Hahella chejuensis KCTC 2396: one gene and its partner. The protein of the gene in region 2 interacts with the protein of the main gene of each other region in a pairwise test. Links are inferred from orthologs where the notes say so. Each region holds a gene or a part of one and is shown on either strand. Other genes may lie near its edges.

Evidence for each region. Proteins that work in one complex are often made in the same cells at the same time.
Region 1: the proteins of HCH_RS02075 (region 2) and HCH_RS23195 interact in binary tests that used the Escherichia coli proteins (3 or more experiments, as listed by UniProt). The link is inferred for Hahella chejuensis KCTC 2396 from one-to-one orthologs.

What each region holds. Positions count from the first base shown.
Region 1 is NC_007645.1:5,316,291-5,319,026, forward strand. It holds HCH_RS23195 (protein phosphatase CheZ), read right to left. Parts: upstream 1,897-2,736; coding sequence 1,105-1,896; downstream 1-1,104. Other genes in the region: HCH_RS23190 (chemotaxis protein CheA), read right to left, coding at 1-1,093; cheY (chemotaxis response regulator CheY), read right to left, coding at 1,916-2,302; HCH_RS23205 (RNA polymerase sigma factor FliA), read right to left, coding at 2,474-2,736.
Region 2 is NC_007645.1:461,214-469,514, forward strand. What follows is about bases 2,347-5,344. They hold HCH_RS02075 (chemotaxis protein CheA), read left to right. Parts: upstream 2,347-2,800; coding sequence 2,801-4,888; downstream 4,889-5,344. Other genes in these bases: HCH_RS02070 (response regulator), read left to right, coding at 2,410-2,772; HCH_RS02080 (chemotaxis protein CheW), read left to right, coding at 4,872-5,344. Also shown: HCH_RS02055 (ATP-binding SpoIIE family protein phosphatase), read left to right, coding at 1-599; HCH_RS02060 (MBL fold metallo-hydrolase), read right to left, coding at 627-1,373; HCH_RS02065 (hypothetical protein), read right to left, coding at 1,473-2,123; more of HCH_RS02080, read left to right, coding at 5,345-5,381; HCH_RS02085 (methyl-accepting chemotaxis protein), read left to right, coding at 5,427-7,748; HCH_RS02090 (methyl-accepting chemotaxis protein), read left to right, coding at 7,841-8,301. UniProt on the Escherichia coli protein: Involved in the transmission of sensory signals from the chemoreceptors to the flagellar motors. CheA is autophosphorylated; it can transfer its phosphate group to either CheB or CheY.

The DNA of each region.
Region 1 (2,736 bases), 4.9 Mb from region 2 along the record:
TGACGGGCTCTTTTTGCACAGCCGCCTTTTCCGCCGGTTTTGCCGCGGCCGGCTTGGCGCCTGCGGTAGGACTTGGCCCCTTGCCGGAGCCGTGCAATTCGTCCAGCAGTTTTTCGAATTCGTCGTCGGTAATCAGTTCAGAGTCGCTTGCGGCGGCGGCCTCTTTCTTCTCTACCTTTTTCTCTACTTTCTTTTCAGGCTCGGCTTTCGCCGCTGGCTTGCCTTTCTTCTCCGCGGCAGGGGCTTTCTTCTGCTCAGCCCCATCAGAGACGGCGCCGTCAAACTTGCCTTTGCCATGCAGCTCATCCAGCAAGGCTTCAAATTCATCATCGGTGATTTCATCGCTGTCGCCGGCGGACACGGCGCCAGCGACGTCTTCCTGCGGAACGGGAGCGGGTTCCGGGGCGGCCTTGGCGGATTTACTTTCCTTGACGCCGCTGAATTTGCCGGGACCATGCAGTTGATCCAGCAGTTTTTCGAATTCGTCTTCCGTGATTTCGTCGCCTTCGTCTTTCGATTCGCTCGCCTCCGCTTTCTCTCCGCCTTCTTCATCATCCAGGGCGTTAAGCAGATTCTCGAATTCGTCGTCGGTGATATCGCCTTCCGAGGACGCTACAGGGGCTTCAGCTTCCTCAGCGGCTTCTTCGCGCTCTTCAATGGGTTCTTCGGCGGGCTCTTCAGCCTCTTCCGCCACAGAGGCGGATTCGCCGCTGGCCAGCCGCTCCAGGGCGGCCATGAGTTCGGGAGCGGCGGGGGTCAACTCTTCCCGCATCTTCACTTGGGAAAACATTTCGTTGACCGCGTCCAGCGCCTGCAACACGACATCCATCAATTCGGAGTCGACGCTGAGCTGACCGTTACGCAACAGGTCGAAGACGTTTTCCGCCACGTGACAGCATTCCACCAAGGCGTCCAACTGAAGGAAACCGGCGCCGCCTTTGACGGTGTGAAACCCACGGAAAATGGCGTTCAGCAGATCGCGGTCGTCCGGGTTCTGCTCCAGTTCCACCAACTGCTCTGAGAGCTGTTCAAGAATTTCTCCCGCTTCGACTAGAAAGTCCTGCAGGATTTCTTCGTCCGCTTCAAACCCCATTCATGTGCTCCTCAGAAACCAAGGCTGGAAAGAAGGTCGTCCACGTCGTCCTGGCTGGCGACGACATCTGAGCGTCCTTCGGTCTGGATCTGCGGGCCGTGCCCTTTTGTAATCGATTCTTCTTCGGCTCTCAGCTCGTGCTGAATGCCTGTTATGCGGTCAACCTTGCCCGCCATGGCGACCAGTTTGACCAGATTCACCTCCACTTCCCTGACCAGACCGGTGACCTTGTTGATGACCTGTCCGGTAAGATCCTGAAAGTCCTGAGCCAATAGTATTTCCGACAGATTGGTGTACACCTTGTCGCTGTTAGCAGCCAGATCCACCAGAAACTTATCGATGCGCTTGTACAGCTCGCGGAATTCCGAAGGGTCCATTTCCCGCCGCCGCAACCGCGCCCAGGCTTCCTTGAGTTCATGGGCCTCCTGCTTCATTTCCACCGCCACAGGCATACTCGCTTCCACCATATCCATGGTTTTATTGGCGGCTTTGTTGGTCATATCGACCACATAGGAAAGACGATCGGAGGCGTCGGCGATCTTCGACATTTCCTCCTGCTGATTCATCTTCACGTTGCCCATGTCGATATTGAAATTGCGTATGGCTTCGTGCAACGAACGGGTCAACTTGCCCACTTCGTAGTACAGCGTGCGGTCCCGAGTGTCATTAAGGTCGGAAATTACCCGCAACGCTTCGCCAAAGTCCCCCTTGCTGACGTGTTCCATCAAGCTCGCCGCCTGCTCGCTCAAGCGCGCCTCGATGTCCTCTTGGGAGGAGGATGGTGGCTGCTGTTCATTGGTCATAGTAATTCCTGCGGTTTTATTAGGAGTCGATCCGCTCGAAGATTTTTTCTATCTTTTCCTTCAACACGGCCGCAGTAAACGGCTTCACCACATACCCGTTAACACCCGCCTGCGCCGCTGCGACAATCTGATCCCGTTTGGCTTCCGCCGTCACCATGAGCACCGGCAGGTTTTTCAGACTCTCATCGGCGCGAACAGCCTGGAGTAATTCGATTCCCGTCATTCCAGGCATATTCCAGTCCGTGACCAGAAAATCAAACTTCCCGGTTTTTAACATCGGCAGCGCGGTGGACCCGTCATCCGCTTCATCGGTATTGGTGAAGCCCAAATCCCGAAGCAGGTTTTTAATAATCCGCCTCATTGTTGAAAAGTCATCTACAACGAGGATTTTCATGTTCTTGTCCAATGTAACCTCCACAATGGCGACGCTGGAAACCCTTTGATTTCATTACTCTACTGAGTAAGTCTAGCTGGTCGCGCCGTACTATCCAGTTTTTTGATACAAGTTGTTTTAGAAAACATGACCGCAGGATGCTGATTTCGAAAAAACATTAACCTGCACCGGCAATGGCTTGATTTAGCTGTTTTTCCAGTCTGAGAGACGGGATCGCAGTCGCAAGGTCGCCTGAGAATGAATCTGACTGACCCGGGACTCGCTGACTGAGAGCACCTGGCCTATTTCCTTGAGGTTGAGTTCTTCGTCATAGTAGAGAGACAGCACCAGCTTCTCCCGTTCCGGCAAACCGTCTATCGCGGCGCTCAATTTTTCCAGAAAGGCGTTTTGTTCGATATCGCTGAGGGGGTTATCGGCGGTTAACGTTTCATCGTCAGAGCCGCCCT
Region 2 (8,301 bases):
CGGATTTACAGGATGATCTGTCCCTGGTGGAGTTGAAATGCGCGCCGCCGCCCGAGACGAAATATGAAACGCCCCCGGATGAGGAGTTGAAGGGGGAAGAGACGTCGCCTAAGTCCAATCTGCCGGAGTTTCAGTTGGAGTTGCACTGGGGGCCGGATCAACTGCGTGATTCCGACCCGCTTATGATATTGCGGCAGTGGTTGGGCAGCCACTCAGTCGTGCGTAACAGCAAGGAAGTAGTGTTCATGGTGCTGGCGGAGTTGTTCAATAATGCATTGGAACATGGCGTGTTGGGATTGTTGTCGTCACTGAAAGACGACGACGAAGGTTTTGACCGCTATTATCAGGAGCGCGGCGCCCGCCTGGAAAAACTGGAGGATGGTTACGTCAGGCTGCAGGTGCGTTTATCCAACACCCGTCCGGCGCGGATGATGGTGAGAGTCAGTGACAGCGGACCCGGCTTCTCCATCAAAGTAGAGGATCTGGATTGCAATGACGAGTCCTTCGGGCGCGGCTTGCCGCTTATCAAAGCGCTGTGCTCCGAGTTTGAGCTGGACGGAGAAAACGCTACCGTCAAAGCGCTGATTGAGTTGGATTGAACGCGTTGAGGCGACGCTTATGTCGCCTCAACGGTTAGCGGTGCGCAACGCCGAGCCGACTTCCAACTGTTCCAGCCAGTCCAGGAAGCGGCCCACATCGTCGTCTTTGAAAATGCGTCCGTGTTGCGGCGCCATGTACTTGATGTTCAGCCGCCGCACCCGGCTGATCCAATCATTCTTGGCGGTATTGGAAGGCATCCAGCGCTTGTGGAACAACTCCATATAGCGGGTGTGCTCCTTGAAATTCTCCACGAACAGCGGCGGTTGCCCCGGCTCCAGTGAGGCGCCGATGTCGCCGCTCATCAAAACCTTGAGTTCGGGGTCATAGACGTTGAAGTTGCCGGAAGAGTGCATGTAGTGGGCGGGAATAAACTGCAGATTGACGCCGTCCAGATCCAGCACGCCGCCCTCGTCCGGCAGCGCGACGTACTCAATGTGGCTCATGCCGAAATGGCGGATGAAGCCTTCCCATATCCAGGGCGCATGCAGGCGCGCTTTGGGCAGCGCCTGATCCCACAGTCCCAACGAAGAAATGATGTCAGGGTCCTGGTGGGAGGCGAACAAATCGGTGATTTCATGTATCGGCGCCCAGTCCAGCGCGCACGCCAGCATGGCGGAAAACAGCTCAATGCCGCCAGGCTCCAATATCAGCAAGCGGCGATCGGTGCGCACCATGTATTGATTGGTGTCGATGATTTTTTGGGGTTTGTCGGTATCTCGGCCGCAAATAATCCATTTATGGCGTTTGCCCTGCCATAGCGCTTCGGAATGCATGGACGCTGTTCTCCACCTGTCTGCTAAAGGAAACGCCATACCCGCGCGTTTCCGCGTTGTTGTCGTTCAACGCCCGCTGTGTTCCGAGGCTGGTCGGCGTCAGGTCAGCAGGCCCATCAGGCGCAGGCCGATTGCGATACGTTCGCTGATGCGTTCGGCCGCGTTTTCTATATTTTCAGCAATGGTGAACAGGGATTCCTGAAAGGGGCCCGCCCGGGACGCCTCGATACGGCAGTTGGCGACGATAGACTTGAGGGCGCGGGTGCAGTCCCTGATCTCGGTCAGTAGCTTACGTACGCTGCGATAGTAGCCGTTGGTTTGCTCTTCCAGTTGCGCCTGATCTTTCAGATTACGCTGCAGAATTTCACGCAACTCTTCCGATTTCGCCTGATTGGCGCGCATGGAGCGATTCAACGCCGAGGCGAACTTCTGTTGGTTCATCAGTTTGACGGCGCTGCGGGACAGCTCTCGGGAGGCGGCGCCGATATCCGCAGCGCAAACCATACTGCGGGAGGCGATTTCTTCGATGAATTGAGTGATTCCGCTGAAGCCTTGTCCCCATTCGCCGGCGCGGGCGGTAATGGCCTGAGCGTTCTTGGAGGAGATGGCGATGAGCTTGGCGTAATGAATCGTGCTTTTCAGTTCGCTGGCCAGCGTCGCCGAGGCGACGAAACGGGGAATGGAGCGGCCTTCGTACTGACGCACGAGATCGTCAATGTCTTCCTGTTTCAGCACATTGAGTTCAGCCATTATCACGGATCGTCCATTCCTGATCTTTTCTTCAATTAAAGCGGAAGTTTTCGCTTTTACAACTTGCTGAACCTTGCCGCAAAGCCTTTCGCGGCCCTTTAGTGACACCGGTGCGCCTCGCATTCTTCGCCCCTGTGATTTTTAAATATGCTGCTATGCTTTTATTTCAGGTTCCGGTTAAGTTTTGAGCCGTTATTCTGTTTGAGCCGTATAAGACAGTAACCTGGGTTAGTTCGGGAAACCTGACCGGTTTATTGCGCACATTCAAAAAAGTGTTGGGGATTATATGGCAAAGATACTCGCAGTGGATGATTCCGCCTCTATGCGCCAGATGGTGACGTTCACTCTCAAGGGAGCCGGGTACCAAGTTGATGAAGCCGCCAACGGGCAGGAAGCGCTGAGCAAAGCGAAGTCCGGCAAATATGATCTGGTGATCACCGACGTTAACATGCCCGTCATGGACGGCATCTCCCTGATCAAAAACCTTCGTGCGGAAGGCGCTTACAAATTCACCCCGTTGTTAATGCTGACCACGGAGTCCGGCGCGGATAAAAAAGCGGAAGGCAAAGCGGCGGGCGCCACAGGGTGGATCGTCAAACCATTCAACCCGGATCAACTGGTCGCCACGGTAAAAAAAGTCTTGGGATAACCGGCTGAAGCCGGCTTAGGAGAGACGCATGAGCATGGACCTCTCTCGCTTTCACGATGTCTTTTTTGAAGAAAGCTTTGAAGCCGTCAACACCATAGAGGCGAGCCTCTTGGAAGTGGATCTTGACGCGCCCGATCCTGAATCCATCAACATTATTTTCCGCGCCGCCCACTCCATAAAGGGGGGAAGCGCCACTTTCGGATTTTCCCAGGTGGCGGCCTACACCCATGTAATGGAAAACCTGCTCGACGAGGTCCGCGCCGGCAAACGCCGTCTGACCCAGCCCATCGTGGACGTGCTGTTGGAGTCCGTGGACGCCATGCGCCTGCTGTTGTCTTCCGCCAAAGCCAGTGAAAATATCCCCGAAGAGGAATTCACCCAGCACAAATCCAAGCTCGAAGCCATTTCCCAGGATCAAGCCTCGCTGACGACGTCCAACGCGGCCTTTACCGACAGCGGAGCAGCGCCGGCTGCGGAGTCGTTCGATGCGGATGATGGCGTCAGCGGTTGGCGCGTTGTGTTCACGCCGCATAAAGAAATGATGCAACGGGGCAATGACCCTTTGCGTCTGGCCAGGGAAGTCGCGGCGCTGGCGGAAGGCGACGCGGAGATTGAATGCGACCTCAGCGCGCTGCCGGACTGGGAGCATTTCGAGCCGCTTAACAGTTACCTGGGGTGGACTGTGAGGCTGCGTCGGCCAGTGGACAAAGCCCAGATCGACGACGCTTTCGCCTGGGTGGAAGACGAGTGCGACATGGCGATTGTGCCCATCCCCAAAGCGCAATCGGCGCCATCGCAACAGGCGATGGAAACCCTTGCGGAGCCTTCCGCCCCGGTGGATGAGCAGGCGCAAGCGTCGGATAAGGGAGCCAGTCCCGCTGCGAAGCAGAATAAGCCGGCTATGGTGGCGGAAAGTCAGTCCATCCGCGTCGATCTGGAAAAAGTGGATGCGCTGATCAATATGGTGGGCGAGCTGGTGATCACCCAGTCCATGTTGAACATGCTCAGCGAGGACGAAGCCTTGCAGGGTATGGAAAAGCTGTTGCAGGGATTGACCCAGTTGAAACGTCAGACCCGGGCGTTGCAAGAAGGCGTCATGCAAATTCGCATGCTGCCGATTTCCTTCTGTTTTAATCGCTTTCCGCGCATGGTGCGGGACTTGAGTCGACAACTGGGCAAAGACATTGAACTGATGCTCAGCGGAGAAAACACCGAAGTCGACAAAACCGTTATTGAAAAGATCACCGACCCCCTGGTGCATCTGGTGCGCAATAGCGTGGACCATGGCATTGAGAGTCCGGCGGACCGCACCGCCAAAGGCAAGCCCGAACATGGCTCCGTGTACCTTCGCGCGTACCATCAGGTCGGCAACATCGTGATCGAAGTGGAGGACGACGGCAAAGGCCTGGACCCGCAGGTGTTGCTGTCCAAAGCCAAGCGCAAGGGGCTGATCGCCGGCGACGCGATTCTCAGCGAAGCGCAGATTTTCGAGCTGATATTCCTGCCAGGCTTTTCCACCAAAGAGGAAGCCAGCGACCTGTCCGGCCGCGGCGTCGGCATGGACGTGGTGAAGCGCAATGTGCAAAGCCTCGGCGGCAGTATTCAGGTGGAGTCTGAACTGAATCGGCGTACGCGTTTCACTATACGGCTGCCTTTGACGCTCGCCATCATGGACGGTCAGCTGATTTCGCTGGGCGAAGAGCTTTACGTGATTCCGCTGGTGACCATCATTGAGTCCCTGCAACCCGACCCCTCCATGATCAACCGGGTGGCGGGAACCCATGAGACTATCAAACTGCGCGGCGCCTATCTGCCTGTATTGCGGTTATCGGAGGCCCTGGACGCCGCGCAGAACGAAAGCAAAAAATCCAAGCCGCTTACGGATGGCATTATTGTGATCGTTGAGCATGAAAGCCGACGTTTTGGCTTGTTTGTGGATGAGCTGCTCAGCCAGCAGCAAATCGTCATCAAATCCCTCGAAGAGAATTACCGCATGATACCGGGCGTATCGGCGGCCACGATTCTCGGAGACGGCAGAGTTGCGCTGATTCTGGATGTCAGCGGTCTGTCGCAACTGCAAAAAGATTCGGAAGTCAGCTATGCAGATGCAGGTTAAACAACCCCTTGAAGAAGAGCAGGATGCGGAGCATCAGGCGGAACAGGAAAATGAATATCTGACGTTCAGTCTGGCGGACGAAGAATACGCCGCGCCGATTATGCTGGTGAAGGAAATTCGCGCCTGGGAACCAGTGACGCGGGTGCCTTACGCAGAACCCTGGGAGTGCGGCTTGATCAACGTGCGCGGCGCTATCGTACCGATCATCGATCTGCGCAAACGTATCGGACTGACCAAACTGGAATACAACAAGCACACCGTCGTGGTGATGTTCGCTTTCGACTCCGGGGGAAGAGAACGGGTGCGCGGTGCCGTTATTGACGCGTTGAACGACGTGGTCCGCTTTCCCTCCAGCAAAATTCAACCCTCACCGGAATTACGCAAACGCAAAGCGACGCAATTCGCTCAAGGCGTGGTCGAGTATGACGGACGCATGATCGTCATGTTGGACTTGATCCGAGCTTTGGGAATGGAAGTGGAGAAAACCGCGTGAGAGCCGGACGGGAACAACAATAACCTTAGGATATCGGGGAAGGACATGACGTTAAAGCGTACTTTATGGCTTGCTGGCGTAGCTGTTATCGCCATTTTCGCTGTAATTGTGATGGTTCTGGTGGTGCAGAACCGTTCCACGGTTTCCAACCAGGAGCAAGTAGAAAGGCTGACGGAAGTGGTTCGGGTGATGGGCAACCTGGACATGCGACGGGAAGGCGTGCGCGGAGCCACTTATAACTACGCCTATGGCGTGGAAACGGCGAATCAGCCTGTGCAGGAAGAAGCGCGCCGGGATTACGCAAATTTTGAAACAGCGATACGGAGGAACGTGGAGGCCGTGGTGAATACCCATGTGTCAGAGAAGGTGTCTGACGCTATGAAGGCCGCGATTCCCAGCGTCGACGCCTTTCTCGCTGCGGCCAATCAGGTGATGCAAAGCGGCGATGTCGCCACATTGCACGCTAAAACGCCGGTATTCGCTCGCGAGTTTGATGCGTTGGAGACGCGTACGTTGGCGATGAAGGATCTGCTGAAAGCGGAGCGTGACAGTATCCTGCAGGGTAATCGTCAAGAGATCAGCACGGCTTTCGCAACCGTGCTGGGCATTGTCTGTGTGGGGCTGACTATTATCGGCGTTGGTCTCTGGCGCTTCGGTCATAACCTTCTGTCGACCCTGGGAGAAGAGCCGGCAGTGCTGGAAAACGCCGCCGTCACTATCAGCGCTGGCGATCTGGAAGCGCAGATGACGCAGGCGGGCGGAGTCTACGGAAAGCTGCGGGAAATGCGCGATGAATTGAAGCAGCGCATTGAGCAGGACCGTCAGCAATTGATTATCACCACCCGGTTGAAACAGGCCATAGAAACCACTTCCACTGCTTTAATGGTGGCGGATGAGAACTTCAATATCGTTTACGCCAACCCCGCTGTGAAGAGAGTGTTAAAAGACGCGGAGGTGCAAATCAAGAAGAAACTGCCGCATTTCAACGCTGACAAAATGGAAGGCGTCTGCATCGACAGTTTCCATCGCGATCCCTCTCATCAACATCGTTTGCTCAGGGAATTGCGTCGGCCTTATGACGCCAGTCTGCAGCTGGGCGACGCCTATTTTGACCTGACCGCAGGCGCAATCCGCAATGAAGCCGGGGAGATTCTGGGCTTTGTGGTGGAATGGCGCGACATGACCGTGCAGGTGAATACAGAGAGAGAGGTGCAGCGCATCGTGGAGTCGGCGCGCAGAGGCGATCTGAGCCTGAAAGTGGAGCTGGAAGGCAAGAAAGGCTTTTTTCTATCGCTGGGAGAAGGTCTGAATGCCTTGGTGGATGTGATGGATGACGTTCTCGGCGATATCGGTCAAGTCATGGAGGCGTTGTCGGAAGGCGAGCTGCAGAGACGCATGCGGGACGATCATGAAGGACGCTTCGCCGCCCTGGCGGAGGCTGTGAACGGCAGCATGGTGCGCATGGATAATATCGTCACCCAACTGATTCAGAGCAGTGATTCCGTGAAGGCGTCCAACCAGGAAATCTCCACCGGCAACAACCAGCTCTCCGAAAGAACGGAAAAACAAAGCTCCAGCCTGGAGGAGACCGCCTCCAGCATTGAGGAACTGTCCAGTAACGTCAGCAATACGGCGGACAACGCGCGGCAGGCGGATCAATTGTCCAGCCTCACCCGCAATACGGCCTCGGAAGGCGGCGAAGTCACGCAGCGGGCGGTGAAGTCGATGCGCGAGATCAACGAAGCCAGCCGCAAGATCGCCGAGATTATCGGCGTCATCGACGATATCGCCTTTCAGACCAATCTGCTCGCCCTCAACGCTTCGGTGGAGGCGGCGCGCGCCGGCGAACAGGGGCGGGGGTTCGCGGTGGTGGCGACGGAAGTGCGCAATCTGGCTCAGCGCAGCGCCACCTCGGCGAAAGAAATCAAAGATCTGATCGAAGACAGCGTCAAGAAAGTGCAGGCGGGCTCCAGCCTGGTGGATGAGTCCGGCAAGAAGCTGGAAGAAATTATTGGCAACGTGAAAAAAGTGGCGGATTTAATCTCCGATATCGCGGCGGCGACGGAAGAGCAAAGTTCCGGTTTGGATCAAGTCAACCAGGCGGTGATGGAGCTGGATGAAATCACCCAGCAAAACGCCGCTCTGGCGGAGGAAACGGCGTCCTCAGCCGAGTCCTCGCTGGAAAGCGTGGAACAAATGGCGCAATTGATGTCTTTCTTCAAAGTGCGTGGGGGGGAGGGAAGCGCCCCGATAAGGAAGCCAAAGCCTAAACTGGCGCCGGCGCCTGAACAGGCTGCGCGACAACCCAGGCAGCCTGCCGGCAAGCCGAAAACGGAAGGCGGAGAGGATGACTGGGAAGTGTTCTAAAAGTCATGGCTCCACAGGAAATGCGGAGGCGGCCCAGATAACGCCTAAAACGATAACCCCTTTATGACAGACGCTGCTCTGAGGACCGAATCATGACTCTAAAGCGTACGCTGTGGTTGGCTTTAATTCTCCTCACGTTGGTATTTGCTGTAATTATCATTGTTCTGGTGGGACAGAGGTCCGCCAACGACGCTAATCAAAGTCAAATGGAGGCCGTGGTCACCGCCGTGCGCGCAGCAGGGGATCTGGATATGCGTCATGACGGCATTCGAGGCGTTGTGTATCAGTACGCCTATGGGATGACGGAAGGTCGCGCCAGCGATATGCAGTTGGCCCGGAATGACTTTGTCGAGCATGAGTCGGCCATGCGTAGTGATATCGAGGTGATTCTGAAATCAAGTATTTCAACGGCGGTGGGGGAGGCGCTGGAAAACGTCAAACCGGATGTTGAGCATTATTTCTCTACGGCAAAAGCGGTTCTGGGCAGCCCAACACTCACCAGTGTTGAAACTAACGCGTTGAAATTTCAAGAATCGTTTGAGGTGTTGGAGGA